4 regions of the Streptosporangium sp. NPDC053982 genome follow, and region 2 is predicted to be linked to each of the others. Evidence: riboswitches for the same ligand, from Rfam matches in the RefSeq annotation. Region 2 holds a riboswitch; each other region holds the start of a gene.
The links. A riboswitch is a leader RNA that binds a small molecule or an ion and turns the genes downstream of it on or off. The one in region 2 is predicted to bind cyclic di-AMP.

Region 1: linked by a shared signal. The riboswitch ahead of ACZ6W9_RS14245 (CHAP domain-containing protein) and the one ahead of ACZ6W9_RS27875 (hypothetical protein) in region 2 are both predicted to bind cyclic di-AMP.
Region 3: linked by a shared signal. The riboswitch ahead of ACZ6W9_RS04800 (C40 family peptidase) and the one ahead of ACZ6W9_RS27875 (hypothetical protein) in region 2 are both predicted to bind cyclic di-AMP.
Region 4: linked by a shared signal. The riboswitch ahead of ACZ6W9_RS06725 (C40 family peptidase) and the one ahead of ACZ6W9_RS27875 (hypothetical protein) in region 2 are both predicted to bind cyclic di-AMP.

What each region holds. Positions count from the first base shown of each region.
Region 1 is NZ_JBVJKQ010000007.1:128,189-135,733, reverse strand. Features, by position in the region: gene ACZ6W9_RS14255 (DUF6716 putative glycosyltransferase) at 1-748, opposite strand, end outside; gene ACZ6W9_RS14250 (hypothetical protein) at 760-1,797, opposite strand; cyclic di-AMP (ydaO/yuaA leader) riboswitch at 2,248-2,385, shown strand; gene ACZ6W9_RS14245 (CHAP domain-containing protein) at 2,404-3,090, shown strand; gene ACZ6W9_RS14240 (ABC transporter substrate-binding protein) at 3,571-4,917, shown strand; gene ACZ6W9_RS14235 (carbohydrate ABC transporter permease) at 4,998-5,975, shown strand; gene ACZ6W9_RS14230 (carbohydrate ABC transporter permease) at 5,972-6,853, shown strand; gene ACZ6W9_RS14225 (GH1 family beta-glucosidase) at 6,850-7,545, shown strand, end outside.
Region 2 is NZ_JBVJKQ010000016.1:15,119-22,663, forward strand. Features, by position in the region: gene ACZ6W9_RS27855 (S8 family serine peptidase) at 1-114, shown strand, start outside; gene ACZ6W9_RS27860 (SDR family NAD(P)-dependent oxidoreductase) at 179-808, opposite strand; gene ACZ6W9_RS27865 (LysR substrate-binding domain-containing protein) at 893-1,252, shown strand; gene ACZ6W9_RS27870 (DUF4253 domain-containing protein) at 1,346-2,173, shown strand; cyclic di-AMP (ydaO/yuaA leader) riboswitch at 2,442-2,585, shown strand; gene ACZ6W9_RS27875 (hypothetical protein) at 2,829-3,584, shown strand; gene ACZ6W9_RS27880 (alpha/beta fold hydrolase) at 4,002-4,859, shown strand; gene ACZ6W9_RS27885 (hypothetical protein) at 4,907-5,278, opposite strand; gene ACZ6W9_RS27890 (roadblock/LC7 domain-containing protein) at 5,291-5,962, opposite strand; gene ACZ6W9_RS27895 (hypothetical protein) at 6,021-6,995, opposite strand; gene ACZ6W9_RS27900 (roadblock/LC7 domain-containing protein) at 7,000-7,377, opposite strand; gene ACZ6W9_RS27905 (DUF4032 domain-containing protein) at 7,541-7,545, opposite strand, start outside.
Region 3 is NZ_JBVJKQ010000002.1:436,878-444,422, reverse strand. Features, by position in the region: gene ACZ6W9_RS04820 (ATP-dependent Clp protease ATP-binding subunit) at 1-1,147, opposite strand, end outside; gene ACZ6W9_RS04815 (histone-like nucleoid-structuring protein Lsr2) at 1,437-1,766, opposite strand; gene ACZ6W9_RS04810 (RDD family protein) at 3,110-4,507, opposite strand; gene ACZ6W9_RS04805 (amino-acid N-acetyltransferase) at 4,596-5,240, opposite strand; cyclic di-AMP (ydaO/yuaA leader) riboswitch at 5,578-5,731, shown strand; gene ACZ6W9_RS04800 (C40 family peptidase) at 5,737-6,786, shown strand; gene ACZ6W9_RS04795 (helix-turn-helix domain-containing protein) at 7,005-7,172, opposite strand.
Region 4 is NZ_JBVJKQ010000003.1:318,389-325,933, forward strand. Features, by position in the region: gene ACZ6W9_RS06705 (AMP-dependent synthetase/ligase) at 1-76, shown strand, start outside; gene ACZ6W9_RS06710 (glycosyltransferase family 4 protein) at 191-1,321, opposite strand; gene ACZ6W9_RS06715 (M48 family metallopeptidase) at 1,318-2,655, opposite strand; gene ACZ6W9_RS06720 (hypothetical protein) at 2,652-3,440, opposite strand; gene ACZ6W9_RS06725 (C40 family peptidase) at 3,553-4,116, opposite strand; cyclic di-AMP (ydaO/yuaA leader) riboswitch at 4,199-4,357, opposite strand; gene ACZ6W9_RS06730 (VanZ family protein) at 4,847-5,551, shown strand; gene ACZ6W9_RS06735 (response regulator transcription factor) at 5,620-6,318, shown strand; gene ACZ6W9_RS06740 (sensor histidine kinase) at 6,330-7,442, shown strand; gene ACZ6W9_RS06745 (C40 family peptidase) at 7,477-7,545, opposite strand, start outside.

The DNA of each region.
Region 1 (7,545 bases), on a different contig from region 2:
CGCGCATCGGGCCGGCCTCGAACCGCACCGCGCCGGCGGGGACCGCGTCCCGCCCGGCCAGTTCCTCCCACAGCCGCCGGTAGGGGTGCCGCTCGGCGTGGGTCTGCCGCTCGTCGTCGAGGGCGCGGAGCTTGACCACGACGTCCAGGTCCGGCCGCCGCCCGGCCAGCTCCGCCAGGGACAGCAGGATCCGTTCCCGGTCCTCTCTGCGCCTGGGCACCTTGGCCTGGGCGGCGAACACCACGCGGTCGCGCGGCCCGGCGGGGGGCGGGGCCTGCCCCGCGGGCAGGAACGGCAGCCGGGCCAGGCCGACCGCGCCGCCGCCGCCCAGTCTCCGGCCGAGTTCGGTGAACTCCGCCACCTCCCGGCCGCTGTGCAGGACGAACAGGTCGCAGCCGCTGCGGAACAGCCATGCCTTCTCGGTGGCGGGGACGGAGATGCCGGGCAGCCCGGAGACGAACACCGGCCTGGGCGAGAGGCCGGCGAGCACCTCGCCGACCAGCACGTCGACCACCGGGCCGGTGCAGGCGGCCAGCACCGCGTCGGGCCGCAGCCGTTCGGCCGCCCGGCGCAGCGCCCGCGCCGACAGCACGGGAGGGTCGGCGGCCACCCCGGTGACGGCCGCGCGGATCTGCGCCGGCGAGGGTGCGATGGGGGTACGGATCACCGCGAGCTCCGCCGTACAGCCGCCGGGAAGGCCCGCGAGCAGGTGGGCGGCCCACTTCAGATAGGAATCCGAGTCGGCCACGGCCAGGACCTTCACTTTTTGACTCCGGTGTCGTGAGGAGCGGACATCGACAGGTGTGAGCGGAGGGAGGGCGCCGCCAGGGCGGTCCACCAGTCGTCGGGGACGTCCACCGCCTCCACGGTGACGCCCCGGGGTGCCAGCAGGACACGTAGCGAGGTGACGGCGGTGGACGGCAGGCTGAGCACCCGCTGCCCGGCGTCCAGTCCCCGCAGGGTCATCTCGGCGGGGGCCCCGGCGTCGTAGACGGTGACGCCGGGCTGCGCGCCGATCCGTTCGAGGTCGCCGGGGTCCTCCCGGCGGTGCGGGAAATAGGCCATCGGCCCGGCCGCGCCCACCCCGGCGAGCCAGGTGAGGTAGCGGTCGCGGTGGATCAGGCCGTTGCGCACCAGTGAGGTGCCGAGGACGACCGTGGGCTCCTGCGGCCGGGGCCGGCGCAGTGGCTGCGCGCGCAGCCAGGTGAAGTCGTGGACGACCAGTTCGGCTCCCCTGCCGCGTACGGCGCGCGCCAGGTCGTCCGGGATGGGCATCGCGGTGAAGACCGTCAGCCGGCCCGACCGGGCGGCCGAGCGCAGTCGCAGACCGGCCGCCACGCCGAGGACGGAGCGCGACGGGCCCGCGGTGGCCCGGGCCCGTAGCAGCGGCCTGCCAAGGGGCCCGGCGAGCAGTTCCAGGAGCCTGATCGTGGCCAGCCCGTCGTCGACGACCACGATCCGTCCGGGGAGTGCGGTGAGCCAGCGGGCCTGGACCCGGCCGGAGAAGGCGTCGCCGATCACCCAGGTCATGCCCCGCCGGGGCCTGGGCGGCCCGGGGGCCGGGCCGGCCTGTTCCAGCCCCGGGGGAAGGACGAGGCGGGACAGTTCCCGGCGGGTGGCGGTCAGCGGGCGCGAGCCGGCACGGGGCACCACCCGGACGGGGGCGCCGAGCAGCCCGGCGTGGCAGGCCTCGACCACGCAGAGCAGTTGCAGGGGGGACTCCGCCCAGGCGATGGCCGAAGGCTGTTCCCGCGCGTGGTCCCGCCCCTCCTCCACGCCGGGCGATGACCCGTTCACGATCGCCTCACCGTAACCGTGACGCCTTACGCGGCCGGGAACCGCGGATGAACATCCGAGCACGCGCGCCCGGCGACGTGCCGCCCGGAAAGGCACTGAACAGGTAAAACGATCCCCCTTTAAAAAGATCTACGTTAGGGGGCGCTTCAGCCGGGAAGAATCGTCCGTCGCACCGGGGCGTCGCCGGTCCCGCGGTGCGGAAATCCCTGTGCCGCAAGGGTTTGCGGCTTTTGCGAAAGCCTTTGGCCCGAAGTCGCCGATCTTCGGACCGGGAAGTCGACGATCACCGATATTCGGCGTTTTCCCAAGTCAAGGCAATGCGGGAGCTTGCAATCGGCCTGGAGCAGCACGTACGTTCTACTCGTTCGCGATGAGGACCGAGGTCCACAGACCCATCTCTCGTCGACACATTGCCCGACCGCGCATCATCACGACGGATCACTCCGTCGATGGGCGCGGCCGCCGAATCCGCGGCTCTCGCGGAACCGGGGAACCACTTCATGGGGTGAATCAGCGCGTTCGCGCGCCGTAGGGCACTTCCCAGCCCGAACCCGTCAGCTAACCCGGTAGGCGGCATGGAAGCGACGCAAGGAGCCGAACTCTCCCATGGCCAAGAACCGCCTCACCCCCGGGAAGCACAGCCTGGTCCGCGCCCTCGTGGGCGCGTCCATCGTCCTCGCCGGCGGTGCCGTGACCACCGTTCCCGCCCTCGCCGACAACCACGCCTCCGGCCCGCAGGCCGGGTCGGTCACCGAGAACGCCGCGGCCTCGTCCGAGACCCAGGCCCAGAACCTGCCCAAGGTCAGCGCCCAGCAGGTCCTCGACATCGCCGCCCAGCAGATCGGCGTCTCGGAGAACGCCTACGGCGGCGGCACCAAGTTCCATGCCTGGTACCTCGCCAGCGAGCGCGCGAAGGAGACCGTCGCCCGCGACGGCGGCAGGATCCAGGACTACGCCAACGCCCCCTGGTGCGCGATGTTCGTCTCCTGGGTCGGCGAGCAGGCCGGCATCCGGCCCACCATGGGCTGGGACGCCTACACCGTCAGCTACGCCAAGTGGTTCGCCGACAACGGACGCTGGGGTCAGACCCCGAAGCCCGGCGCCGTGGTCTTCTTCGACTGGGGCGGCAGCAAGGACATCGACGCCATCGACCACGTGGGTCTCGTCAAGAAGGACAACGGCGACGGCACGATCACCACGATCGAGGGCAACACCGGCAACGGCAAGGTCGAGGAGCGTGTCCGGCCGGTCGCCCAGGTCGACGGCTACGGATACCCGGTCTACAACGGCTGACGGACGACTCCGGTCTTCCGTTCCCCTCTCCCCTTCCCCTCGTCCGCTCCCGTCCCTCCGGGAGCGGCGAGGACCGGCGGCGGACTACGGCCGACGGACGGCGACCCGGCACGACCGGGTCGCCGTTTCGGCTTTCCGGCCGGGACCTTATCGCCGCGAGGAAGGTCCGGACGATCCCTGATGCACTGGATGATCCCGGTTGGTGAGCGTTCGCCGCGTCGTGTCATGTTGGGGTGGGAGCGCTCCCAAGCGCCCGATCGCACAGTTTGTCACCTTAACGACTGTTCGCCGAGCTGAAACACCCGCGATGTAACGGTTACGTTTCGGCATATTGACGCGCCGGTTGCCCATCGTCCAGTCTTCGTGGGAGCGCTCCCAAAAGCTGCCCGCGCGCAACCCATCGCCGATCGCGTTCGTCGGGGGCCGGTTCGCGATGTCACCTCCCAATCGATTCGGGCGACCACCTGAGAGGGGTCCGGAATGTTGAACACCAAGCGGCACGGCAAGCTCGCCGCCGTCGTGGTGATGACCGCCGCAGCACTGGCGGTCACCTCCTGTAGTTCGAGTGAGCCCGCCAAGAACACGGCCGCCTCGGGCGGCTCGGCCTCCGAGCCGGTGACCATCACCGTGCAGACCTTCGGCGGCGGCGCGAACTTCGGCTACAAGAAGGCCGTCGAGACCTGGAACGCGTCACACCCGAACATCCAGATCAAGCACGAGAACCCGACCGACCGGTTCGAGGACGTCTTCCTGCCCCAGCTCCTGCAGCGTCTGCAGGCCGGCAGCGGCGCGGCCGACGTGGTCGGCATCGACGAGGGCGCGATGGGCCTCATGAAGGCCCGCCCGCAGTTCTTCGTCGACCTCGCCGAATACGGCCTGGACAAGCGCAAGAGCGACTTCCCCGCCGCCAAGTGGGAGAACGGCATCAACAAGGACGGCAAGCTCTTCGCCCTCGGCACCGACATCGGCGGCATGGCGATGTGCTACCGCAAGGACCTGTTCGAGAAGGCCGGCCTCCCCGGTGAGCGCGACGAGGTCAGCAAGCTCTGGCCGGACTGGAACGCCTTCATGGAGGTCGGCAAGAAGTTCCAGGCCGCCAACACCGCCAAGGGCGACCCGAAGTTCCTCGACGGTCCCAACACCCTCTACAACGTGGTCCTGTCGCAGGAGGCGCCGAAGAACGGCAACGTCGCCTACTTCGACAAGAACAACCAGCTCATCCTGGAGTCGAACCCGGCCATCAAGACCGCGTTCGAGACGGTGAAGAGCTTCAGCCAGGCGGGCATGACCGCCAAGCTCGCCTCCTTCACCCCGCCGTGGAACGCCGCGCTGAAGAAGGGCGGCTTCGCCGTCATGGGCTGCCCGGCCTGGATGGTCGGTGTGATCAAGGACAACTCCGGCGAGGGCAACTCGGGCAAGTGGGACGTGGCCGGTGTTCCCGGCGGCGCCGGCAACTGGGGCGGCTCCTACCTGGCGATCACCAAGCAGAGCAAGCACCCCAAGGAGGCCGCCGAGGTCGTGAACTACCTCACCGGCAAGGAGGGCCACGTCATGGCCTTCCAGGAGGCCAATGCCTTCCCCAGCTCCATCACCGCCCAGGAGGACCCGGCGGTCAAGGACCTGAAGAGCGACTACTTCAACAACGCTCCCACCGGCCAGATCTTCGGCGACTCGGTCAAGGACCTGCAGCCGGTCTTCCTGGGTGAGAAGCACGCCCAGGTGAAGACCTCGGTGGAGAAGGTGCTGGAGGGCATGGACCAGGGCTCGGTGCCCTACGACCAGGCGTGGCAGAAGTTCGTCGAGGCCGGCGTCAAGGCCGCGGGCTGACCCCCGTCCCGATCGGCACGGCCCGGCGGCGGTGATCCCGCCGCCGGGCCGGTCGCCTGCCCACCGCTGAAAGGCTACCGATGACCCTGCACGTCGACACCCCGGCGCCGGCCCGGCCACGGTCCCCGCGCCGATCCCCCGGACACCGCGGCTCGGGACGCGGCGGAGGGCTCGCCAGGTTCGACCTCCGGGCGACCCCGTACTTCCTCGTCTCCCCGTACTTCCTGCTCTTCGCCGTCTTCGGCGTCTTCCCGCTCGGCTACACCCTCTGGGTCTCCCTCTACGACTGGGAACTCGCCGGTGACAAGTCGTTCGTCGGGTTCGAGAACTACATCTCCCTGATCACCGACGCGGCCTTCTGGAACGCGGTGGTCAACACCCTCGCGATGTTCGTCATCTCGACGGTTCCCCAGCTCGTCCTCGCGCTCATCCTCGCCAACGCGCTCAACAAGCGCATCCGGGGCCGGCTCTTCTTCCGCCTCGGCGTGCTGCTGCCGATGATCACCTCCGTCGTCGCCGTCGCCGTCGTCTTCACCCAGCTCTACGGGCGCGACTACGGAATGATCAACTGGTTCCTCGGCCTGTTCGGGGTCGACGCGATCAACTGGCAGAACGAGAGCTGGACGGCGTGGATCGCGATCTCCACGATGGTCGACTGGCGCTGGACCGGCTACAACGCGATCATCCTGCTCGCCGCGATGCAGACCATCCCCAAGGACCTCTACGAGGCCGCCGCCCTCGACGGCGCGTCGGCCCGCCGGCAGTTCTGGCAGATCACCATCCCGATGCTGCGCCCGACGATCATCTTCATCGTCTTCATCTCCACCATCGGCGGACTAACGCTCTTCACCGAGCCCGTCCTGTTCGACGGCAACCCCACCATGGCGGGCGGCGCCACCGGCCAGTACCAGACGGTGGCGATGTTCATCGTCAAGGAGGCGTTCCGCGACTTCGACTTCGGCTACGCGGCCGCCGCGGCGTGGCTGCTGTTCGCGCTGATCCTCATCGGCACCCTCATCAACTACTCCTTCACCCGCCGCATCGGGGGTAACAAATGACGGCGATCCACGCCCGGAGCCGCCCGGCGAGAACCGGGTCCGCGCCGAACAGCATCTGGGACGCGACCCCGCTGACGAAGGTCGTCCTGGCCCTCGCGCTCGTGGTGTCGGCCTTCCCGATCTACTACATGTTCATCATGGCGACGCGGACGAACGACGACGCCAGCGAGGTGCCCCCGCCGCTGCTGCCCAGCGGCCGCCTCGGTGAGAACGTCGAGCGGCTGCTGAACACCGAGGACGCCCACTTCCTCCTCGGTCTGACCAACTCGGCGATCATCGCGGTCACCGTGACCGTCTCGGTCGTGCTCATCTCCACCCTGGCCGGTTTCGCCTTCGCCAAGCTCCGCTTCAAGGGCGGCAAGATCCTGCTCGGCCTGATCCTGGTGACGATGATGGTGCCGCTCCAGCAGATGGGTGTGGTGCCGCTGTACCAGCTCATGGTCGACCTCGGCTGGACCGGCCAGATCAAGGCGGTGATCCTGCCGTTCCTCGTCAACGGCTTCGGCGTCTTCATGATGACCCAGTACACCCAGCAGGCGGTGCCCGACGAGCTCGTCGAGGCGGCCCGGGTCGACGGCGCCTCCACCATGCGGATCTACGCCAACGTCATCCTGCCCGCGCTGCGGCCCGGCATGGCGGTGCTCGCCCTCCTGGTCTTCATGCAGACCTGGAACGAGTTCATGTGGCCGCTGATCGTGCTGACCCCCGACAACCCGGTGGTGCAGACCTCGATCGCCGCGCTCAACCAGGCCCACGGCACCGACTACGTCATGCTCTTCACCGGCACGGCGGTCTCGGTCCTCCCCCTGTTCATCGTCTTCGTCGCGTTCGGTCGTCAGATCGTCGGCGGCCTCATGGAAGGTGCGGTCAAGGCGTGACCACGCAAGAGACACGGCTACAGGCCGCGGAACTGCTGTTCCCGACGGACTTCGTCTGGGGGGCGGCCACCTCCGCCTACCAGATCGAGGGGGCCCTCGAAGAGGACGGGCGCGGCCGGTCCATCTGGGACACCTTCATCCGCCAGCCCGGCCGGATCGTCAACGGCGAGAACGCCGACGTGGCGATCGACCACTACCACCGCTACCGCGACGACGTGCGGCTGATGGCCGACCTCGGCCTCGGCGCCTACCGCTTCTCCATCTCCTGGCCGCGGATCCAGCCCGACGGCTCCGGCCCGATCAACCCCAGGGGCCTCGACTTCTACAGCCGCCTGGTCGACGAGCTGCTGGAGCGGGGCGTGGACCCGTGGGTGACGCTCTACCACTGGGACCTGCCCCAGGCTCTGGAGGACGCGGGCGGCTGGCCGTCGCGGGAGACGTCGAAGCGCTTCGCCGACTACGCGGCGGCCGTGCACGACGCCCTCGGTGACCGGGTGCGCAACTGGAGCACGGTCAACGAGCCCTGGTGCGCGGCCTTCCTCGGCTACGCCTCCGGCGAGCACGCCCCGGGACGGCGCGAACCGGCCCAGGCGGTGCGGGCCGCCCACCACCTGCTGCTCGCGCACGGCCTGGCCACCCAGGCCATGCGGGCCCAGCGGTCCGACAGCAGGATCGGCGGCTGCGTCAACCTC
Region 2 (7,545 bases):
GGTCCGTACGGCCCGAGGCCGCCCGTGCCGGGCCACGAGCCGACCGGGCCCGACGGCACGCGTGTCCTGCCGGCCGGACCCTGGCCGCCCCCGCCGTCTCCGGGACGGGGCTGAGCGTTCCCGCGCGGCCGGGAAGAGCGGGCCGGCCCACCGGTCCCCGGAGGAGGCGCCGGGCCGGTCAGGCGTCGAAGCCGGTACCGCGGGCCACCTTCTCCCAGGCGGCGAACTCCGCGCGGGCGTTCTCCAGACTGGCCGCGATCGCGTCGGCGGCGTCGTCGCCCAGCGGGAGGCGCAGCGGGGTCTCCTCCGCGTCGAGGGCGGCCGCCGCCGCCTTGGCCGGGTCGCCGGGCTGCCTGCCGTCGGACTCCGGCAGGCCGGAGCGGACCGGGCCGACGACGGTCTCGTAGGCGGGGATGACGGCCGACTGCAGCAGGGCACCGCCGCCGGCGAAGCCCGTCCTGAACGCCCCCGGCTCCACGACCAGCACCTTGATCCCGAATTGCGCGACCTCCTGGGCGAGCGCCTCCGAGAGCCCCTCCAGGGCGAATTTGGTCGCCGAGTAGGCGCCCACGCCCGGGAAGGTGAACCGGCCGCCCATGCTGCTCATCTGCACGATCGCACCCGATCCCTGGCGGCGCATGTGCGGCAGCACGGCCCGCGTCAGCGCCGCCGGGCCGAAGAAGTGCAGTTCCATCAGGTCGCGCAGCTCGCGGTCCGAGGTCTCCTCCACGGCGCCGACCAGTCCGCGCCCGGCGTTGTTGACCAGCACGTCCACGCGCCCGTACCAGAGGACGACCTCGGCGACCACGGCGGCGATCCGGGCGGTGTCGGTGACGTCCAGCCCGACCGCGACGACCCGCTCGCCGGTCGCGACGGCGTCTCCGTCATGGAGGTGGCCGGCGAGCCCCTGATGTGGACCGAACGGGCGCCGCGCGAATGGGTGGAATGGTGGGCGGTCAACCCCCGGCCGGACGGTTCCGCCCCGCGCTGGGGGCCGACCAACGACAACGTCGAGGAGATGCTGGAGCAGGTGGCCGAGGGCGCCGCCGTCTGCTTCGCCCCGTCGAGCATGGCCCGCTACTACGCCCGCCCCGACCTGGCCTGGGTGCCCCTCACCGACGTCGAGCCGCTGCGGGTGGCCCTGGCCTGGCCCAGGGGTGCGGACGACCCGCTGGTGCGCGGATTCGCCGAGGTGGTCCGCGAGCTCGCGGAGCCCGCGACGGCCCCTCGGCCCTCCCCGCGAGGGCCGTGAAGGCGGTGTTTTTCGGCCGCGCTGGGGGGAGAACTGTCCTCCCGCCGCCTGACAGGCCAAAATTGGTCCGTGGTCAGGATCGGATCGACAGGGATGAGCGATTGCGAGCGGGGGCAACTTCCGCCGTTGCTGGGCCAGCTGTTCGCCGGCGGCGGTGAGGGGCGGGCGCTCTCGGTCGAGCTGCCTCCAGGCGACGTGGTGTGGCCCGACCCCGGTTACTCCCAGCTGATGGTCGGTTATCGTCCGGCGTTCTGGCTCAGTGACGAGCCGGTCTCCGCCGGGCTGTGGTCCGGCCTGCGGGCCGAGCACCCGCGCTCGGGCCTGTGGCCGTTGCTGCTGGAGGACTCCGTCCAGCCGTGGTCGTCCGGGCAGATCGCCCCGGACACGGTGGAGGAGATCGACAACTATCACACCGCCGCCTTCATGGCGGAGGTCTGGGCCGACTGGACCGAGAGGGCGGACGCCGAGCAGCTGGAGCTGCTGGCTCCGTTCGGCGCGCGGTGCCCGGGTCCGGCCCCCGCGGGCAGGCTCGCCACCGACCCCGACGTGGTCGCCGACTGGTACGCCGGGCTGGTCGCCGAGCGCAGGACCCCTCTGGGCCTGGTGGCCGTCGACCGGGGGGCCGACGCGCTGGCCGTCATGGGGTGGCAGGGCGCGCTGAACCACAACGAGTGGATGGTCCCGCTGGCCGCCGTGGTGCGGAGCTGGGAGGAGCGGTTCGGGGCGCGGCTGGTGGGCGTGGGTTTCAACACCCTCGACCTGAGCGTCGCGGCGCCCCCCACGACGGCGGAGCACGCCCTGCACGTCGCGGCGGAGCACTGGACGTTCTGCCCGGACAGCGTCGTCTACAGCGCCGGCACGCTCGCCGGCTACGCCGAGCAGATCATGGGCAGGAACGCCTGGTCGTTCTGGTGGGACTGACCGGGGCGGGCGGCCGTTTCCCGGGGTTCCGGGCGGGACCGCGGGCCGCGGGAAATGGCGGCGGTGAATCACCCGTATGTGGTTCGCCACGGCGTGTACGCCCTGGTCCGCGCCGGTTCAGGGGCCGATAAACCGGATCATGTGCCCTTTCTTGGCCATAGAAGGTAGATCTTCTGGTCATTCCATGGGTTCTGCTTTGCTTTGTCTGATTTGCCCGGTAGTGTCCTAGTCATCGGCAGGTGACCTGCACCCTCATCCGAGGGGGCGACCGGGCCGACGTCGAATCCCGAAGCCGTCATGGCATGGGAGCCGGGGACCCACCTTCCGGGGTGAATCCGCCGCGAACGCGGTGGTAGGGCACTCCACCGCCCGAACCCGTCAGCTAACCCGGTAGACGAGATGGAGAGGAGATCCCTCAGTGGGAGACCGCGCCACCTTCGTACCGGTATACCGCATTTCGCTGCCGGTCCTCTGAGACTTTCACATCCCCTGGGTTCTTCCGCCGCGATCGGTCGCGGCATCCCCCAGCGCTCCGTGTAGCGCCACCTGATCCATCCCTGCGCCTCTTCTTCCCTGTGAGCGCGACCCCGCCGACGCCTCCCTTCACGCATGGCGTCCGGCTGCCCCGTTCCCTCGCGAAAGAGTTCGTTTCCTCATGCCTTCCCTGGATCCCCGCACGTCCGCCCGCAAGACCCGATACGCCGTCGCCGGCCTGGTCGGCGCCGGGCTCCTCGCCTCCGCCGCCGCCGTCTCGGCCCTCCCCTCGGTCGACCGGGACGCGCCCGCCGCCTCGGCGGCCGGCGCCGGGGTCACCGCGGTGAGCGAGCCGGTCGCGGCCGCGGTCCCCGAGGCCGCCCCCGCCCAGGCCGCCGCCGCTCCCGAGCAGGCCGCTCCCGGGCAGGCCGCCGCGCCGGAGCAGGCCGCCCCCGCCAAGCCGCAGAAGGTCACCAAGACCGTCATGCTGAAGGGCCAGACCAAGGCCTCCTACTTCTGGGACGACTCCTCCGGCCGCGCCGGTGACACCGGCCTCCCCGCCAGTGGCAAGCCGATGCAGAAGGGCATGATCGCCAGCCCGAGCTGGCCGCTGTTCACCGAGGGCTACGTCATCTACAAGGGCAAGAAGGCCAAGTTCTTCGTCGGCGACCGCGGCCCCGGCGTCCCCTCCAGCAGCGGCGTCATGATCGACCTCGACGCCAAGACCTTCGCCGACCTGACCGGCGGCACGTTCAACCCCGGCACCCTCGGCGTGGACGGCAACGGCGGCATGGGCCACATCAAGGTCGACTACGTCATCACCAAGTGGGGCGACGGTCCGGGCAAGAAGAACGACCCGGTCCCCTTCTCCACCGGTGCCTGGGGCAAGCGGGACGGCGACCCGGCCAAGCCGGTCCAGATCACCGTCAAGCCGTAACCGGCCGGAACGGCGCCGCCGCACCGTCACGGCGCCGCCGCACCGTCACGGCGCCGCCGCCGGACCGTCACGACGCCGCCCCGCGCCAGGGCGGCACCGTCGGGCCGTGACGGCTCACCGGGTCATAAGGGTTCCACCGGGCCGTGACGGCCCCACCGGGCCGTGACGGCCCGGTCAGGCCGTGACGGCCGGAAGCGAAGAGCTTCACCTCAGCCTTTCCTGGACACGGGAGCGGACGCCGGCGCAGGGCGTCCGCTCCTGCTTTTCGCTCTCCGGCCCTTCGGCACGGGATGTCTTGCCCCGACCTGGGCAGAATGACATTCTGTTCCGGGTTACCGGTCCGTCGTCTCCGGGCGGCGGGAACCGTCCGGGCGGCCACCCGGCCCGCCCGGGGACGGACGGGGGAGAGGGAGCGACATGACGACGCGCGTCCGGGCCAACGGCATCGAGATCGCCTACGAGACCTTCGGGTCTCCCGGCGACCGGCCGCTTCTGCTGATCATGGGTCTCGGCGCCCAGATGATCCACTGGGACGAGGAGTTCTGCGAGCTGCTCGCCGGCCGCGGGCACCACGTGGTGCGGTTCGACAACCGCGACGCCGGCGAGTCCACCCACCTGAACGACGCCGGGGCGCCCGCCCTCGGCGGCGGCCGGGCCCCCTACCTGCTCGACGACATGGTCGACGACGCCGCCGGGCTGCTCGACGCGCTCGGCTGGGAGTCGGCCCACGTGGTCGGCGCCTCGATGGGCGGCATGATCGCCCAGGCGATGGCGATCGGCCATCCGCGCCGGGTGCGGAGCCTCACCTCGATCATGTCCACCCCCGGCCACGCGGTCGCCCCGCCCACCGAGGCGGCGATGGCGGTGCTCATGGCGCCGCCGCCGCCCGACCGCGAGGCCGCGATCCGTCAGGCGCTGAGCACCTGGGAGATCCTCGGATCCCCCGGATACCGGATGGACCGCGAGCGCGTCGCCCAGATCACCGAACTCAGCTACGACCGCGGCCTCGACCCGGCCGGGACCGCCCGGCAGCTCGCCGCGATCCTGGCCTCGGGCGACCGTACGGCGCTGCTCGGGAAGATCACCGTACCCACCCTCGTACTGCACGGCGAGGCCGACCAGCTCATCCCGGTGGCCGGGGGGATCGCCACGGCGGACGCGATCCCCGGCGCCAGACTGGTCACCTTCCCCGGCATGGGCCACGACCTGCCGCGCCTGCTCTGGCCGGCCTTCGCCGACGCGATCGGTGAGCTCACCGCCTCCGCCGAGCGGTGAGCTCCGGTACGGCCCGCGCTCCCGGTGCGCGGAGCCGTACCGGAGGATCAGACCTCGAGTCTCTCCTCGATCATCCGCAGGGTGTGCCGGGCCAGCGCCAGGTTGCCCCGGTTGCGGTCCAGCGCCAGGTACAGGAAGAGACCCTTGCCGCTCCGGCCGGTGACCGGGCGGATGATGTGGTACTGCGCGCTGAGCGTGATGAGGATGTCCTCGATGGTGTCCTTGAGGCCGAGGGAGTCCATCGTCCGCAGCTTGGCCTTGACGACCTCGGTGTTGCCCGCCGCGGCCACCTGGAGGTCCAGGTCCTTGGAGCCGCCGAGCGCGCCCAGCGCCATGCCGCTGTTGTAGTCGACGACGACCGCGCCGACCGCGCCGTCGATGCCCATCATTTCCTTGAGAGAGATATCCATGTTGCCCATGTCTGACTCCGATCAGTGGGTTGTCGATGTGCGGGACGTGAGGGCGGCCATTCTCACCGCCGTCTTGCGGCCCTCCAGGCGCAGCAGCCCGAGGTTGGTCCCGGGCCGGGCGAGCACCGTGAGGACGATCGTGGGGCCGGCGGCGTAGAAGGCCGCGTAGCCGTTGTCACCGGAGATCAGCGTCTCCTCGAAGGAGCCCTTGTCGGCCATGGCCGTCAGCCGGCTGCTGAGCGCGAGCACCGCGGAGGACAGCGCGCCGATCTGCTCGGTCTCGCCTCGCAGGTCGCTCGCCAGCGTCAGGCCGTCCACGCTGCAGGCGATGCTTCCGTTCACCTCCGGCACGCGCTCGCGCAGCAGCGCCATCTCCTCGTGCAGCCGGTCGCGCAGCAGGGCCAGTTCCCGCCGGGCCCGCTCGCGGCGCGACACCCCCTCCCCGTCCGGCGTGGAAGGGGTCTGTGCGGGGGACGCCGGTACGGTGCCCGGCGTGCCCGGCGTGCCCGGCGTGCCCGCTCCGGACGGTCCGGACGGTCCGGACGGTCCGGACGGTCCGGTGGCGGGTCCGGGAGACTCGGCGCCGGACTCGCGGAACGGCACGAGGTCCCGGTCGCGGGACGCGGCGGGATCCGGGTACGGCCGGTCGCGTGTCGGCAGCGTCGCCTGCGGTTCCCGGTCACGCGCCTCCACCGGCGGTCTCCTTCCGATCAGCTTCAACGTCCGCAACCTCAGCGGCATCGGGACGAGCTCATGTCAGTGCCTCCAGTGCGTTCCTCAGCCGGATGAGCAGGTTCACGTCGGCGGGGTCCCCGGTCGCCGCGGGGAGCCACCGCGCGGACGCGGTGCCCCCCGCGGCGCCGTCCCGGGGTTCCCCGCCCGCCCGGGGCTCCCCGGTGGTCTTCGGGCGCCGCGGCAGCGCCGGCGGGGCCGACGGCGTCTGCGGCTTCTGCGGGAGTGACGGTGCCTGTGAAGCCCGCGGCGTCTGCGGGGGTGACGGCGCCTGCGGGATCCGGGACGCCGGTGCCCCCGTCCCGGAGACGGGCGCGACCCCGGGCCGTTCGCCCGGTTCCGGGACGCGGAGCAGCCCCGCCGCGGCCAGCCGCCGTACGGCGAGCAGCACCGAGTAGGCGGGCCGGCCGAGTCTGCGCGCCAGCTCCGCGGGGGTGGCGGCGGAGTCGGCCGCGACCAGGACCTCCCACTGCAGTGAGGTCAGCACCACCCGCTGGGCGGGGATGCGCGCCAGGGGGACGACCGGGAGCGTGTCCAGCTCGCCGGACGGCCAGGCACGGTCCAACTGGGCCCTCCTCCGCTCGCACTCCCGGGACAGCCCGGCGACGTCGAAGTACCACTGGGGTCCGAGCCAGTGCCGGTCCCCGGAACGGAACCCCTTCCGGTGCGCGGCCGCGCCGGACAGGAAGTACGCGGCGTCGAGCACCGCGCTCAGCACGCAGAACTCCAGCTCGCCGCGGGTCAGCACGCCCTGCCCGACCAGCCGTTCACCGCCCGGCCGGTCCTCGGTGGCCGCCTGCCTGGCCTGCCGTACGGCCTGCGCCGGGATCCTGTCGCCCGCGGTCAGCAGTTCCTCCAGCCTTGGGACGGCCGGGGTCTCGGCGTAGGTCACCCGGCCGTCGGTCAGGTAGACCGTCCCCGCCTCGTCCAGGCGCAGCGCGCCGGTGACGCGGTCCTCGGCCAGGTCGCTGAGAACGCTCTCCATCGTCGGCATGGCGTCACGTCGTGACGAGTCGGCCGGAAATGGACCGCAGGCGGTGGCGGGCGAGGGCGAGGTTCGAGCGTTCAGGGTCAAGGCGGACATAAATCACCAGCGGGCCGTCGAAGGCCGTTTCCATCGGCCGGAGTAAATGATGTCCGTTATCCGCGGTTACGATCATGTCGTTTATTCGGATCGTTCCGCCGGGTGAATTCAGGGCGAGGCCGTCCATCGCGGCCCGCAGGGTCTCGCTCAGTGCGGCGGCCGCCCCGTCGACGTCCTCGTCGCGGCCGCCGCCCACCGCCACCGCCATCCCGCTGGTCTGGTCGATCAGCAGCGCGTCCAGCGCGCCGGGGATGGCCATGGCCTCCGTCACGCAGTCTTCGATTCCGAGCACGGGACCTCCCTCGCCGACGACTCCAAGGCGTCGCCCGGTCAGCGTAGGGACATTCCTGAGGAAGGAAGCTTTCTATGTGAAAGATAGATATGTCAGGAGGTGATATTTCCCATCCGAGGATAAGGATGTTCATCCCTAGGGGGGAAACATCATCCACCCCGGCTCATT
Region 3 (7,545 bases), on a different contig from region 2:
CGGCGAGCTGCGCGGCGGCGACGAGTGCGCCGTCGGTGATCGAGACCCGGTGGTGGGCCTCGTAACGGTCGCGCAGGCCCTTGAGGATCTCGATCGTGTGGCTGAGGCTGGGCTCGGCCACCTGGATCGGCTGGAAGCGGCGCTCCAGCGCGGCGTCCTTCTCCAGGTGCTTGCGGTACTCGTCGAGGGTGGTGGCGCCGATGGTCTGCAGTTCGCCGCGGGCCAGCATCGGCTTGAGGATGCTGGCGGCGTCGATCGCGCCCTCCGCGGCGCCCGCGCCCACGAGCGTGTGCAGCTCGTCGATGAACAGGATGATGTCGCCGCGGGTGCGGATCTCCTTGAGCACCTTCTTGAGGCGCTCCTCGAAGTCACCGCGGTAGCGGGAGCCCGCCACCAGCGCGCCGAGGTCCAGGGTGTAGAGCTGCTTGTCCTTGAGCGTCTCGGGAACCTCGCCCTTGACGATCTTCTGGGACAGGCCCTCGACGACGGCGGTCTTGCCGACGCCGGGCTCACCCACCAGGACCGGGTTGTTCTTGGTCCTCCGGGAGAGGACCTGCATGACCCGCTCGATCTCCTTGTCGCGGCCGATGACCGGGTCGAGCTTGCCCTCGCGGGCGGCCTGCGTCAGGTTGCGGCCGAACTGGTCCAGGACGAGGGAGGTCGACGGCGCCGACTCCTGCGGGCCGCCCGCGGCGGCCGGCTCCTTGCCCTGGTAACCGTGGAGCAACTGGATGACCTGCTGCCGGACGCGGTTGAGGTCCGCCCCCAGCTTCACCAGCACCTGGGCGGCGACGCCTTCGCCCTCACGGATGAGGCCGAGCAGGATGTGCTCTGTGCCGATGTAGTTGTGACCCAGCTGCAAGGCCTCACGGAGCGACAGCTCAAGGACCTTCTTGGCGCGCGGGGTGAAGGGAATGTGCCCCGAAGGCGCGGACTGTCCCTGGCCGATGATCTCCTCGACCTGCTGACGCACACCTTCGAGGCTGATGCCGAGGCTCTCCAGAGCCTTGGCGGCAACGCCTTCACCTTCATGGATCAAGCCAAGAAGGATGTGCTCCGTACCGATGTAGTTGTGGTTGAGCATCCGGGCCTCTTCTTGGGCCAGGACGACAACCCGCCGTGCGCGGTCGGTGAACCTCTCGAACATCTCGTCGCTCCTCACAGAGCGGTCAGGCAGGTCCGGGATATCCGGGCCCTGTCATCCCGCATGGTAGCCCTGCCCAGACGACCGCTCTATGAACGAGACGTTCCCCGGGAGCAGGGCGTTCACCCTCCATCCAACTACTTAACGGGGGTGAGATGTTCCCGCTACGCCGCAAGCGAACGCCGTTTATAGACGATCAAACGCGTCATGCGGTCATGGCCGCCACCGGACCCCACCGTGGCCGCCATAACCGCATGATTCAACGATCCCGCGAGCAGTCGCGCGACTCCCGCTAGTGAGCCGCTTCGTACTGCTCGACGATCTTGGAGGCGATACGGCCGCGCTCGCTGACATTAAGGCCGTGCGACTTCGCCCAGGCCCGGATGTCGGCACTCTTCTCCCGCGTGAGGGCCCTGCTGCCGCCCGCGCGGCGGCGACGCGGAGCCGCACCGGAACGGCGGGCGCCCTGCACGAAAGGCGACAGGGAGTCGCGGAGCTTCTTCGCGTTTACTTCACTGAGATCAATCTCGTAGCTCGTGCCGTCAATCGCGAAGGCGACCGTCTCATTGGCCTCGCCCCCATCGAGGTCGTCGATGAGAATCTCCTGGATCTGCTTGGCCATCTACGCAATCCTTTCGCGGAGTATTGTTTCATTCGCTAGCCAAACATATACCCGCCATCGGGGGGCGGCAATTCCGGGACCCCGGCGATTCTCCCGGGAACCCGACCGGAACCGGACGGCGGGCGATCATCCGTCCTGGGGGCCGGGGACGTCCTCCCGTTTTGCCGGGCGCCGACCGGCGGCTTCACTGCGAAGAAGCTTGACCACTCCGTAGATGAAGGCCCCGCCGACGACCACCGGGGGTATCAACGCGGACAATACGTCGTTCATTCGTCCTCGCTCCGCACCGTGGGTGACTTTTGGGGACCGTGGAATTCCGGGGGCGGCGTGCCCGCCCGCGGGCCGGGAAGCCGCTCGGGCCATGGGCGTCCGCCCAGGCACGACCTTAGCGTCACCGGCGGGCGGCACGGGCCCCCGGGACCGCCCGTCTCCACCTTAATGCTTCTCTCCAGCCGTCTTACCGGTTGCCGTCTGTAAAGCCCCTGGGAAAAAACCGACAGGGCGATCATCTGATGATCACTCTGCCGAAAAACCAATGTCAACTGCGGCCACTTGACAGCCGCCCCCTCCCGGCAGCCCCGGAAACCCCCTGCTCACAAGGGTTTTTCGGCCGCAACAGAAAAGATCTTGCTGAAGCTCCGGATCATCATCGCCGGGTCGGCGGCGGTAATGTCAAGAGGACGGGAACGCTCGGGTGGAGCCCCGTCGGACCTCGCCCTCTTCGGCGGGCGGCGGGTTCCGCGGCACGCCTTCGGCCCGCGGAACAAGACGGATCTTCGTCGCTTTCTTCCCAAGCCTACGGCCCTCAGGCGCAAGGAACATAGTCGTAGCCCTTATAACCACCAAACCACCGGGCAGGCGGTGTACCGGCTAACCCGGGCCGGATCCGCGAGAACGCCTTCCCGGGCATGCAGGGAAGGCGAACCCGCATTCCCCGCCGCTCCGGGAGAAGACGCGGGAAGTCGCCGGAGGCCACGGTGCGGCCCGCCCGCCGGACGCCATTCGCCGGATGTCACGGAAGTTGCCCGGGTAACTGTCACCCCATTGACGTCCTATAGGCACCCGGAGTGACGGCACAGCCGATCCGCGGGGTTTGTCGTGACCCGGAAGCACCCCTGGAAGGCTCCATAACGCCCTCTCCGGGGATCCCGCCCGAGAAGTGGCCGGAAGAAGGCCATAACGCCCTCGAGGGCGCGTACGGGTTCATGGCCCGCCGCAGTCGTCTCCGAACGCCGTTACCGTCCCTTCCGGGGGTACCGCTACCCCTCTCGTTTCCCTCCACACACGAAAAAACGGGGCCGGCGGTTCAACCCGCCGGCCCCGTTTTTGGGGAAGTTCCGGAACTACTTGGTCTTCACGACCGTCGTCGCGGCCGCCTTGTCGTGCAGGCACTGGCGCAGCGGCTTGTCCCACAGCTGCCAGAGCACGTTCACCAGAGAGAAGATCCCGATGATGTAACCCACGACGGGGATGCCGCGCAGCATGCTCGGACCCCACAGGACGCCCGCCCGGCTCATGGCCTTGTTCGAGGGGAGCCCGCGGGACTGGGGCGCCCCGCCGATCGGGACGACCCGGATGCCCATGACCATCTTGCCGACGGTCTGCCCCGTCGCCTTCAGCATCAGGAACTCGTAGACGAAATAGATCAGCCCGCCGACGAGACCGATGAGGAAGGTCGCGAGGAACAACCCGCTGCCGAGGCTGTACTCCCCGGTCTCCATGTTGAAGGACGGCTGGGTGACCAGGATCCCGGTCAGCACGAGCGTGACGATGAACGTGGGGATCGCCAGGATCACACCGTCGACGATGCGGGCGACCAGGCGCTGCCACCACTCGGCGAGCGGGGCCGACACGCCCGGCGCGTGGCCGCCGTCGCCCCACTGCGGGGTGTAGCCCTGCTGGCCGTAGCCCTGCGGCTGAGCGCCGTAACCGGGCTGCTGGCCGTACTGGGCGCCGCCGTAGCCGGGCTGGCCGTACGCCTGCTGCTGGTCGTAGGAGGGCTGCTGGCCGTAGCCCGGCTGCGCGCCCTGCTGGCCGTAGGCGCCCTGGTCGTACGACGGCTGCTGCCCGTAGGCGCCCTGGTCGTAGGAGGGCTGCTGGCCGTAACCGGGCTGCGCGCCCTGCTGGCCGTACCCCGGCTGCGCGGCCTGCTGGCCGTAACCGGGCTGGGCGGCCTGCTGGCCGTAGCCCTGCTGCTGGTCGTAGGAGGGCTGCTGGCCGTAACCCGGCTGCGCCCCCTGCTGGCCGTAGGCGCCCTGGTCGTAGGACGGCTGCTGCCCGTACCCCGGCTGCGTCCCCTGCTGGCCGTAGCCCGGCTGGGAGTTCTGCTGGCCGTAGGCGCCCTGGTCGTAGGACGGCTGCTGCCCGTAGCCGGGCTGCGCGGCCTGCTGGCCGTAACCGGGCTGGGCGGCCTGCTGACCGTAGCCCTGCTGCTGGTCGTAGGAGGGCTGCTGGCCGTAACCCGGCTGCGCCCCCTGCTGGCCGTAGGCGCCCTGGTCGTACGACGGCTGCTGCCCGTACCCCGGCTGCGCGCCCTGCTGGCCGTAACCGCCGGGCTGGCCGTAACCGGGCTGGTTCTGCCCGGGTCCGGTGCCGTCCGTCCGGTACCCCACCACCGTCGCGTCGGGGTCGAGACCCCCGGGGCCCTGACCCGTGTCGTGCGAGCCGTATCCGGAGTGTCCCGACGGGGTGCGATCGCGGTCGGGATCATCCTGCGGATACGGCGGCTGTCCGTTGGTCACCGCGTCACCTCACTTCGACTACGCATGCGGCGCATTCGAGACTCACATGCACGTTGAAGCACAAGGTATCGAGATAGTCGTCCGAGAGTCACCTTTTGTCACAGTCACAACTGCGGTCATCACGCTTGACCAGGGGCGGTAGATGAAGCAGCATCCGCGTGTTCCCCAGGGTGTTCGGCTTCACGTGCTCCAGGTCGAGGAACTCGGCGACGCCCTCGTCGTAGGAGGCGAGCAACTCGGCGTAGACCTCGGGCGAGACGGGCGTGCCCTGGATCCGCCGGAAGCCGTGGCGCGCGAAGAAGTCGACCTCGAAGGTGAGGCAGAAGACCCTGCGCAGGCCGAGTTCGCCGGCCGTGCGGATCAACGCCGAGACGATCATGTGGCCGATGCCCTGGCCCCGGCACGCCGGATCGACGGCGACGGTGCGGATCTCGGCGAGGTCCTCCCACAGGACGTGCAGCGCCCCGCACCCCATGACGGCCCCGTCCCGCTCGGCCACCCAGAACTCCTGGACGTCCTCGTACAGGGTGACCGTGGCCTTCTCCAGCAGTCGCGGCCCGGCGCCGCCGTAGGTGTCGACCAGCCGCCGGATCGCCCGCACGTCCGGCGTGCGGGCGCGCCGGACCGTGACCTCGCCCGTGGCCCCGGCCGTGACCCCGCTCGCCGACCCGGCCGTCGCCCCGGTCCCGTCCGTCAGGGCGTCCGCCGGGGAGGGTTCCGCAACCTGCTCCATGACCGATCAGCGTACGTCCTCGGCGCACCCCCATTACGGCCCAGCCGTAACTTCGGTCACAACGGCACCGCCCGGCTCCCGGTGTCACCCCCGTCGCGCCCGGCCGGAAACCCCGGTGACGGCGGCCGTTCGCCCTCGGCATGGACCGGGGCCTGCGGCTACATGGGTGGTATGCCGCTCATAGCGACATGGATCCAGGTTGACAGGCATGAGGATCATGAAAGTATGTGATCTGCCTGTGACTTTCCGGTTGTGAAAGCTCTACCGACTTTGTGGTTCTGGTTGAGCATGAACCTCCAATTGCACTAATGTCCGTGCTCGATGTCAGCTTCCCCGAAAAGCTGACCCGCCGAATCCCCGGACCCGGGGAGCCGGGGACCCACCCTCCACGCGTCCCCAGGGGTGAATCCGAGCCGTCACCGGCGTGCTCGGTAGGGCTGCCTCCGGCCCGAACCCGTCAGCTAACCCGGCAGGCGGCCGAGAGAGGAGCCCGTTGGTGAAGCGCACGCCGCGCCGTGGCAGTGGACGTCCAGCCGGACCCGTCCCGATGCGGGAGCGCGCCTCCCGTCGCCTTTCCGGCCGGACGGCCTCCATCGGGCTCGCGTTCACCCTCCTCGCGGTCGGCGCTCCCATGACGTCCGCCGGTGCGGACCCGAAACCGGACCTCCGGCAGCTCGCCAAGCAGGTCGAGAAGCTCCACGTCGAGGTCGAGACGCTCGCCGAGCAGTACAACGGCGCACGGGTGAAGCTCAAGCAGGCGCAGCGCGCCGCCGAGGTGGCCAAGAAGAACCTGTCCACCAGCGAGACGGAGCTGGAGTCCCGGCGCACCAAGGCGACCCTCCTCGCGCAGAGCACCTACATGTCGGGGGGCCTGGGCTCCACGCTCGCCTTCACCCAGTCGAGCGACCCCGACACCTTCCTCGACCAGGCCGCCACCAGCTACGCCCTCCAGCAGCGGCAGAGCGAGGAGGTCGCCCAGGTCGCCCAGGCGCTCAAGGTCGCCGAGCAGGCTCGGGCCAGCGCCAGCGCCCGGTCCACCGAGGTCAAGAAGCTGCTGGGCGAGCTCGGCGACAAGCGTTCCAAGATCGAACGCCTGGTCGGCAAACTGGAGGGCAACCTCTACCGGGAGGTCCGCGACCGCGCCCAGAGCATGCAGGGCCGGGCGACCAGGCTCACCGTTCCGGTCGTGGGCCAGGGCAAGGCGGCCGAGGCGGTGCGCTGGGCGCTCACCCAGCAGCTCAAGCCGTACGTCTGGGGCGCCGAGGGACCCAACTCCTTCGACTGCTCGGGGCTGGTCCTGTGGGCCTACCAGAAGGTCGGCATCAGCCTGCCCCACTACACCGGTGACCAGTGGACCGCCGGCACCCACGTCTCCCGCGACCAGCTGCGCCCCGGCGACCTGGTCTTCTTCTACAGCGACCTGCATCACGTCGGGATCTACCTCGGCGCCGGCCTGATGATCCACGCCCCGCAGACCGGTGACGTGGTCCGCATCGCCCCCATGGGCAACCGGCCCTTCGCCGGGGGCGTGCGCGTCGCCGACTGAATCCGGCCGGCGTACGGCCGGGCCGGACGGGCATGGGCACGGGCACGCGATCAGCCGGATGCACGGCCTGACCCGACGGGCGTATGACCGGCCGGGTGCACGAACCGGCCGGGCCGGACGGACACGGACACGGACACACGATCAGCAGGGTGCACGGCCTGACCGGGCGGGCCACGACCGGTCGGCCGGTGCACGGCGGACCGGCCGGGTGTACGGCGTCAGATCAGGCGGCGGCGGGCGGCCCAGGCCACCGCCTCGATCGCGGTGGCCACGCCGATGCGGTCACAGATCCCGCGCAGCCTGCGCCGGACCGTCCGGCCGCTGATGTCGAGGCGGCGGCCCACCCTGTCGACGGTGACGCCCTTGGCCAGCTCGGCCAGGAGCACGAGGTCCTCCTCGCTGAGATCGATATCCTCAGTGCCCGGAAGACTTTCGCCGCGGCGGGAATCCACTTCCGGATATGCCATCTAGCAACTCCCCCCGAAACGGGACTCAGGCGTGAGCACGCTGGAATCGATGTCGCCCGTCAGGAACGGTAAACGCCCCGTTCAAAGGTCGTCAAGCTCTGCTCTTCATAGAGATGGCCCACACTATTGACAGAGTGGGCGTTACATGAAGTACTCATGATATGTCGGGCCCATTGTGATTAAGTGGCGGCCGAGCCGGAGGGCGCGCCGCCGGACCGCCGTCGCGCCCGGGGCCCGCGCCAGGCGTGTCCGCGATCTGTCCGCAGCCTGCCCGCGGCATGAGCCGAGGTCA
Region 4 (7,545 bases), on a different contig from region 2:
CACGCCCAGCCTCAAGATCAAGCGCAACCTCGTGATGCGCGACTTCGCCGACCGGATCGACGCCCTGTACGGCTGACACCGTACGGCCGGCCGCACCGCCGGCGCCCCCGCCGCACCGCCTCCGCCCGGCCCGTCGCGGGCCGGGCGCCGCCGTACGAGGTCCCCGGCTCACAGCCCGGCGGGCGCCGGCTCACGACCCGGTGGACGCCGGGTCCCGCAGCAGTTCGGCGAAGCGGGCGGACACCAGGTCCCAGCCCCACTCGCGGGTGACCCAGTCGCGCCCGCGCTCGCCCATCTTCCGCGCCCGCTCCGGGTCCTCCAGCAGCCCGGTCACGGCCCGCGCCACCTCCCGCGGGCGGGTGCCGTCCACCACCACGCCGGTCTCCCCCGGTAGGACCGCGTCCGGCGCGCCGCCGGAGGAGCCCGCCACCACGGGCAGGCCGCTGGCCGACGCCTCCAGGTAGACGATGCCGAGCCCCTCGACGTCGATGCCGCCCAGCCTGGTACGGCACGGCATGGCGAACACGTCGCCCGCGTCGAGGTGGGCCGGCAGCGCGGCCCACGGCACCGGCCCGGTGATCCGGACCGCGTCGCCCAGCGGCCGGGCCAGCCGTTCCAGGGTGCGGCGGTACGGGCCGCCCCCGACGATCACCAGCACGGCCTCCGGCACGGCTCGCAGCACGAGCGGCCAGGCCCGCAGCAGGACGTCCTGGCCCTTGCGCGGTACCAGCCTGGACAGGCAGACCACGACCGGCCGGTCCCCCAGGCCCAGCGCCGCGCGCACCTCATGCCCGCCCGCGCCGGGCCGGAACGCCCCGGTGTCGACGCCTGGCGCGAGCCGGGCCAGCCTGCCGGAGGGGATCACCCGCTCCAGCCTCCGCCGGGTGTACTCCCCCAGGTAGGTGACCACGTCGGCGTGCCCGCCGATCCTCGCCAGCAGCCCGCGGGCGCCGGGGACGCCGGCCCAGGCCGCCTCGTGCCCGTGGGTGACCATGACGATCCGGCGGGCCCCGGCGGCGCGCATCGCGGGCGCGAGCAGCCCGAGCGGGGCCGCCGCCCCGAACACCACCGTGTCGCAGCCGTACGCCGCCACGACCTCGGCGGCCCGGCGGGCGACCCCGCGCGTGGGCAGCATCAGCGAGGTGGGGTGGCGCACGACCGGGTACGGCCGGCGGGCGTCGAAGTCGTCGCAGCCGGGCCAGCGGGGGGCGTAGACGACCACCGAGTCCGGCGGGCGGCCGTCGGCCAGGCCGCGCACGAACGCCTGGATGCCCCCGGGCCGGGGCGGGAAGTCGTTGGTGAGGAACAGCGCGCGGCTCACGGCTCCGGGACGCCGTTCAGCCGGGCCCATGAGCGCGCCATGGCGATCCGTTGCGGCGTCGTCGGGTGAGAACCGTAGAGGACGTATTCCAGGAAGTCCGGCGACAGGTCGGAGACGTTGGTGACCGACAGGCGCCGCTGCATCGCGGCGAACGTCTCCGGGTCGCGGGTCAGCTCCAGCGCGTGCGCGTCGGCGCGGGCCTCGATCTGCCTGCTGACCAGGTTCTGCGCGGGCCCGGACAGGACCGTGGCCAGGCTCAGCAACCCCATGATCAGGCCCACGGCCCGCGGGTCGGCCGCCGAGGCGACGCCGGCGCGACGCCGTACGGGGCCCGCGGCGAGCACCAGGTACAGCAGGCAGGCGCCGAAGGCGGCGCCCAGCCCCCCGACGAGCGTGCCGTACAGCACGTCGCCCGCCTTCGCGTGGCCCAGCTCGTGCGCCACCACCAGCTCGACCTCTTTCGCGGGCGCCCGGAGCAGGGTGTCGTAGACCACGATCCTGCGGGTCGCGCCGAACCCGGAGACGTAGGCGTTGAGCGCGGTGGTGCGCCGGGAGGCGTCGGCGACCAGGACGTCCTCGACGGGCACGCCGTCGCGGGCGGCCATGGCCAGCAGGTCGTCGCGCAGCGGCCCGGCCGCCATCGGCGTGAAGTCATTGAAGATCGGCTCGATGACCACCGGGTAGGCGAAGGACGCGGCCACGGTCAGCGTGAACGCGCCGGCCGCGGCGGGTATCCACCAGCGCCGGAAGCGCCCGGCCAGCACCGTCACGGCGAGCACCATGATCGCGAGCAGCGCGGTCCGGACACCGATGTCCTTGAGCCGGTCCGCGGTCCAGGAGGGCCAGGTCTGGGTGGACAGGCCGTAGGCGCGCAGCTGCGTCTCCGACCACATGCCCAGCGGCCAGCGTAGGGCCTCGACCGCCGCGGACAGCCCGGCGACGCCGAGCAGCGCCCGCACCCACCGGGGTCCGCGCAGCCGTCCGAGCAGCCGGGCGCCCAGCGGGGTTGCCACCAGCACCCCGGCGACCAGGAGGGTCAGCCCGAGCGAAAGGTAGGCGGGCGCGGTGAGCGCGGCGTCGAACGCCTCGGAGCGGGCGATCTGCCCGGCGGTGAAGTCGCGCGCCGGGTCGGGCGCGACGGCCGGGGCGGCGGACGGCAGGGCCCGCCAGGGCGTGGTGAGCGCCACGACCGCGACCGTGGCCGCGCCCAGGGCGGCCAGCGCCCATCCGGCGGGCCGCCACCCCCCGGGCACGACCGCCGCCGCTGCGGCGTCGGCCGCATCCGGCGCGGCCGATCGCCGGGACACCGCCCTCGGGCGTGGGGAGGACGTCAACCCAGCTCCCTTCTCAGGTGGTCGCGCCAGCCGGCGGCGAACTCCGCCGGGGACAGGCCCAGCACATCGCCGACATCGCTACCGTAGAGCCTCACCAGCGTCCGCTCGCCGTACCGCCGCGCGACGTAGTGGCAGGCGAGCCACGCCTCCTCGTACGCCTGCGCCCGCCGGGGGGCGTCCGCGGCGAAGTCGGCGGGGCCGGGGAGCCGCTCGGGCAGGCGGCCCGCGCGCACCTCGGCGGCCAGTTCGGCGGCGGCCGCCGGGACCGCGATCCCGGCGTCACGGTAACCGACGTAGTCGGCGAACCCCTCCGACAGCCAGACCGGCACCCGGCCGCCGCGGGTGGCGCCGGTGGCCACGTGGGTGAGCTCGTGGGCGAGCACCACGTCCCGGCCGGTCCCGCTCAGCCTGGCGTACCCCGACGGCAGGACGATCACCCGGCCCGCGTCGGCCAGCGCGGCCAGGCCGGCGACGGCGGCGGGCGCGGCGCCGGCCAGCGCCGCCGCCTCTGCGTCGTCCGCGGGGAACAGGACCACCGCCCGGACCGGCCCCCAGACGTCGAGGACCGTACGGCGGGCGCGGTCGGCGCCGGCCGCCAGGTCGGCGAGGCGGGCCGCCGGGACGCGGTGGCCGATCACGACGGAGTGCTCGCCGCGGACGGTGACGGAGCCGCCGGGCCACGGGTCGCGCGGCGCGGGGAACGGGCCCGCGCCGGTGGCCAGGGCGGCGACCGCCAGTGTCAGGGTTCCGGCGAGCACGGCACGACGCTCTGTCGGGACGCGCACACGTCCGATGTTAGCGACCGGCCCCGGACGCGCGGCGGCCCCGCCCGTCCCTTCGAAGGGACGGGCGGGGCCGTCTTCCCGGTCGCTCCAGGGGGGCGGCGGCCGGGATCCGTCAGGCTCCGGGACGGACCGCCCCGGAGAAGGAGGACCGGTAGTACCCCTTCAGGGGGACGACCCTGACGGTCTTGCCGCTGCTCGGGGAGTGGACCATCTTCCCCTTGCCGACGTACATGCCCACGTGGCCCTTGCCGTAGAAGAACAGCAGGTCACCGGGGCGCAGGCTGCTCCACGAGACCTTCTTCCGCACGGCTCGGTACTGACTGTTCGTGACCCTGGGGAGGGAGACGCCGGCCTTGCGCCACGCGTACCGGACGAGACCGGAGCAGTCGAACGCGCCGGGACCGGAGGCTCCCCACCGGTACGGATCGCCGATCTGCTTCTTGGCCGCCGAGACGGCCTTGGACGCCTTCACCTTCTGCAGTGCGGTCCTGCTCAGCGTGGTCTTCTTCGCCTTCGCCGTCTTCTTGGCGCTGGTGTGCGCCGCGGAGGCGGCGGAGGCGGCGACCGGCCTCTCAACCTGAGAGGCGGTGCTCCTGACCTGGAGAACGGGACCGGTTCCCGTGTCGGCCAGCGCCGCCGGGGAGCCCATCGTGACCGCTCCGGCCGAGGCCGTCACGGTGAGGGCGAAACCACTGGCGCAAACGCGGAAAAAGCGCGACGAACGGGGGTTACGCGGGGTGGTAGACAGGATTTCTCCTTGGGACTTCCGCTGACGCCTACCGGGTTAGCTGACGGGTTCGGGCCGGGAAGAAGCCCTACGGCGCGTCGGGCGCGCCGATTCACCCCTGGCCGCGTGTCGGGCCGGTGGGTCCCCGGTTCCGTGCCTCCTGGCTGCACGGATTCGGCAGGCCGTCGCAGGTGGGAGCGTTCCTCGCAGGGTGCGACGGCCGAATGGATCTTTATGGATCTTTGACAGGCGCCGGCATGACGGGCCGGGCCCGGCGCGGTGGCATGGCTTGCTCGCCGCGACGCCAGAAGTTACCCCTGTTTCCCAGGAGAGGGCAAAGGAATCACAAAAGATACATAGATCGAAAACGCCTCGGGCGATCGACGGGCCACTGTTCAGGGGCCGATTTCACCGGGCAAATATGACGCTTGTCACACTTCCGTGATCAGTCCGAAAAATCATGGCTTTTGTGACGTGAATCACGTGATGGTAACGATCATTGACGGAGCGTGCGACCGGCCGTGCCGCCGCCCCGCCGTCCCGCTCCGCCGCCCCGCCGTCCCGGCCCGCGGCGGGGGCCGGCCGGGGACGACCGGGGACGACCGGGGACTCCGTGTATCGCCGGCGTATCGAAAATCGCATACGTCCCCGCAACGGCCCTCCCCCTTCGATGGGAGGCATGAACCGGAGTGCATCCCTGTCAGCACCGCCCCGCCGTACGCGCGGGATCGTGCTCGCCTGCCTGGCGGTCCTCGGCCTGGCGGGCGTGGCGTTCGTCCTGCGGCGGCCGCTCCTGATGGCCGCCCCGAGCTGCGCGGCCGGCCGGTGGCACGGCTGCCTCGGCACGGAGAACGGCGTGCTGCTCATGACACTGGTCGCGGTGCCGCCGTCCGCCCTGGTGGCGTGGGCTCTGGCGCGCGTCCGGCGTGCCGCCGGCGCCGCGTCGGCGTGGCGGACGTCGCTGGCCGAGGTGGGCATGGTCCACGGCACGGTGCCGTTCGTATGGATCACCATGATGCCCGGCCCGGAGGCCGGCGTCGCCCCCGGCCGGGTGAGTCTGCTCCCACTGCAGGATCTGCCCACGATGGGGCCGCTCGGCATCGGCGGCAACCTGCTGATCTTCGCGGCGCTGGGGTTCTTCGCCCCGATGCGGTTCGCGGCGCTGGCGTCCGTACCGCGGATCCTCGCGCTCGGGGCAGGCTGCTCGATCATGGTCGAGACCGCGCAGTACGTCCTGCGGCTGGACCGGGTGTCCTCGGTGGACGACGTCCTGCTCAACGCCGCCGGCGCCGCACTGGCCGCCCTGGCGTCGCACCGCTGGTGGCGCACCGCGGCGGAGGCTCCGCCGGGCCGGTCCCGCCCCGAGCCGGCGCCGGTGGGCTGAGCCGAGTGCCCGCCGCGTACAGGTCCTCGCATACCCCGGCGATATGCCGGGCCGCCTAGGCTTCCGGCATGCGCGTACTGATCGTGGAGGACGAGCCGTACCTGGCCGAGGCCGTCCGTGACGGTCTGCGGCTGGAGGCGATCGCCGCCGACATCGCCGGCGACGGCGACTCCGCCCTGGAGCTGCTCAGCGTCAACTCCTACGACCTCGCGGTCCTCGACCGCGACATCCCCGGCCCCTCCGGCGACGAGATCGCCCGGCGCATCGTCGCCTCCGGCAGCGGCATCCCGATCCTCATGCTCACCGCCGCCGACCGGATCGACGACAAGGCCTCCGGGTTCGAGCTCGGCGCCGACGACTACCTCACCAAGCCGTTCGACCTCCGGGAGCTCGTGATGCGCCTCCGGGCGCTCGACCGCAGACGCGCCCACGCCCGGCCCCCGGTCAGGGAGATCGCGGGCCTGCGGGTGGACCCCTTCCGCCGGGAGGTCTTCCGGGACGGACGCTACGTCGCGCTCACCCGCAAGCAGTTCGCCGTGCTCGAGGTCCTCGTGGCCGCCGAGGGCGGGGTCGTCAGCGCCGAGGAGCTGCTGGAGCGGGCCTGGGACGGGAACGCCGACCCCTTCACCAACGCCGTCCGCATCACCGTCTCCGCGCTGCGCAAACGGCTCGGTGAGCCGTGGCTCATCGCCACGGTGCCCGGCGTCGGCTACCGGATCGACACCGGCGGCGCGGGCGGCGATCCCGCCCGCCCCGGCGCCCGTTGAGCAGGAGCCCGTTGAACAGGCGTCCGGGGCCCAGCGTCCGGCTGAGGCTCACCATCAGCTACGCCGGGTTCCTCATGCTCGCCGGCGCCCTCCTGCTGGCCGTGGTGTGGGTGTTCCTGCTGCGCTACGTGCCCGACGGCGCCCTCGGGACGGGGCCGGAGGCGGCCCGGCCCGGGGCGCCGGCCCTGCGGTTCATCCCCAACCGCACCGACCTCCAGCGCGCCTTCGTCCCCCGCGCGGCACAGGCACTGGCCTTCCTGCTGGCGTTCGGCCTGCTGGGCGGATGGATCCTCGCCGGCCGGATGCTCGCGCCGCTCACACAGATCACGGACGCGGCCCGGATGACCGGGAACGGGTCGCTGTCCCACCGGATCCGCCTGGAGGGCCGCCAGGACGAGTTCCGTGAGCTCTCCGACGCGTTCGACTCGATGCTCGAACAGCTGGAGTCCCACTTCGCCGAGCAGCAGAGGTTCGCCGCGAACGTCTCCCACGAGTTGCGCACCCCGCTGGCGATCTCACGGACGCTCCTCGACGTCGCCCGCAGGGACCCCGCGCGGGACCGGGACGAGCTCATCGAGCGCCTGCACACCGTCAACCAGCGGGCGATCGACCTCATCGAGGCCCTCCTGCTGCTCAGCCGGGGCGACCGCGGGAACTTCACCCGCGAGAGCGTCGACCTCTCCCTCCTCGCCGAGGAGGCCGCCGAGACGCTGCTCCCCCTCGCCGAGCAGCGCCGGATCACGCTGGACGTCACCGGCGGGGCGGCCAGGACCGGCGGCTCCGCCGAGCTTCTGCTGCGGATGGTGACGAACCTCGTCCAGAACGCCGTCGTCCACAACCTCCCCGCCGGCGGCACCGTGACGGTCCGCACCGAGGCGCACGACGGCACGAGCGTGCTGCGGGTCGAGAACACGGGCCGCAGGCTCCCGCCGGAACTGGTGCCGGCCCTCACCGAGCCCTTCCGGCGCGGAACGGAACGCGTGCGCACCGGCGAGCACCCCGGCGTCGGGCTCGGCCTGGCCATCGTGCACAGCATCGTCCGCGCCCACGACGGGACGCTCGTCCTCGCCCCCCGCCCCGACGGCGGCCTCCTCGCCACGGTACGGCTCCCCGGCGCGCCGTAGGAGGTCCCGCCGACCCCTCGGGGTCCCGGGCGCCTCAGGGGCGGACGGCGCCGACCAGGGCGCTGCGGAGGGGAGCGATCTTGACGACGTCCCCGGTCTGCGG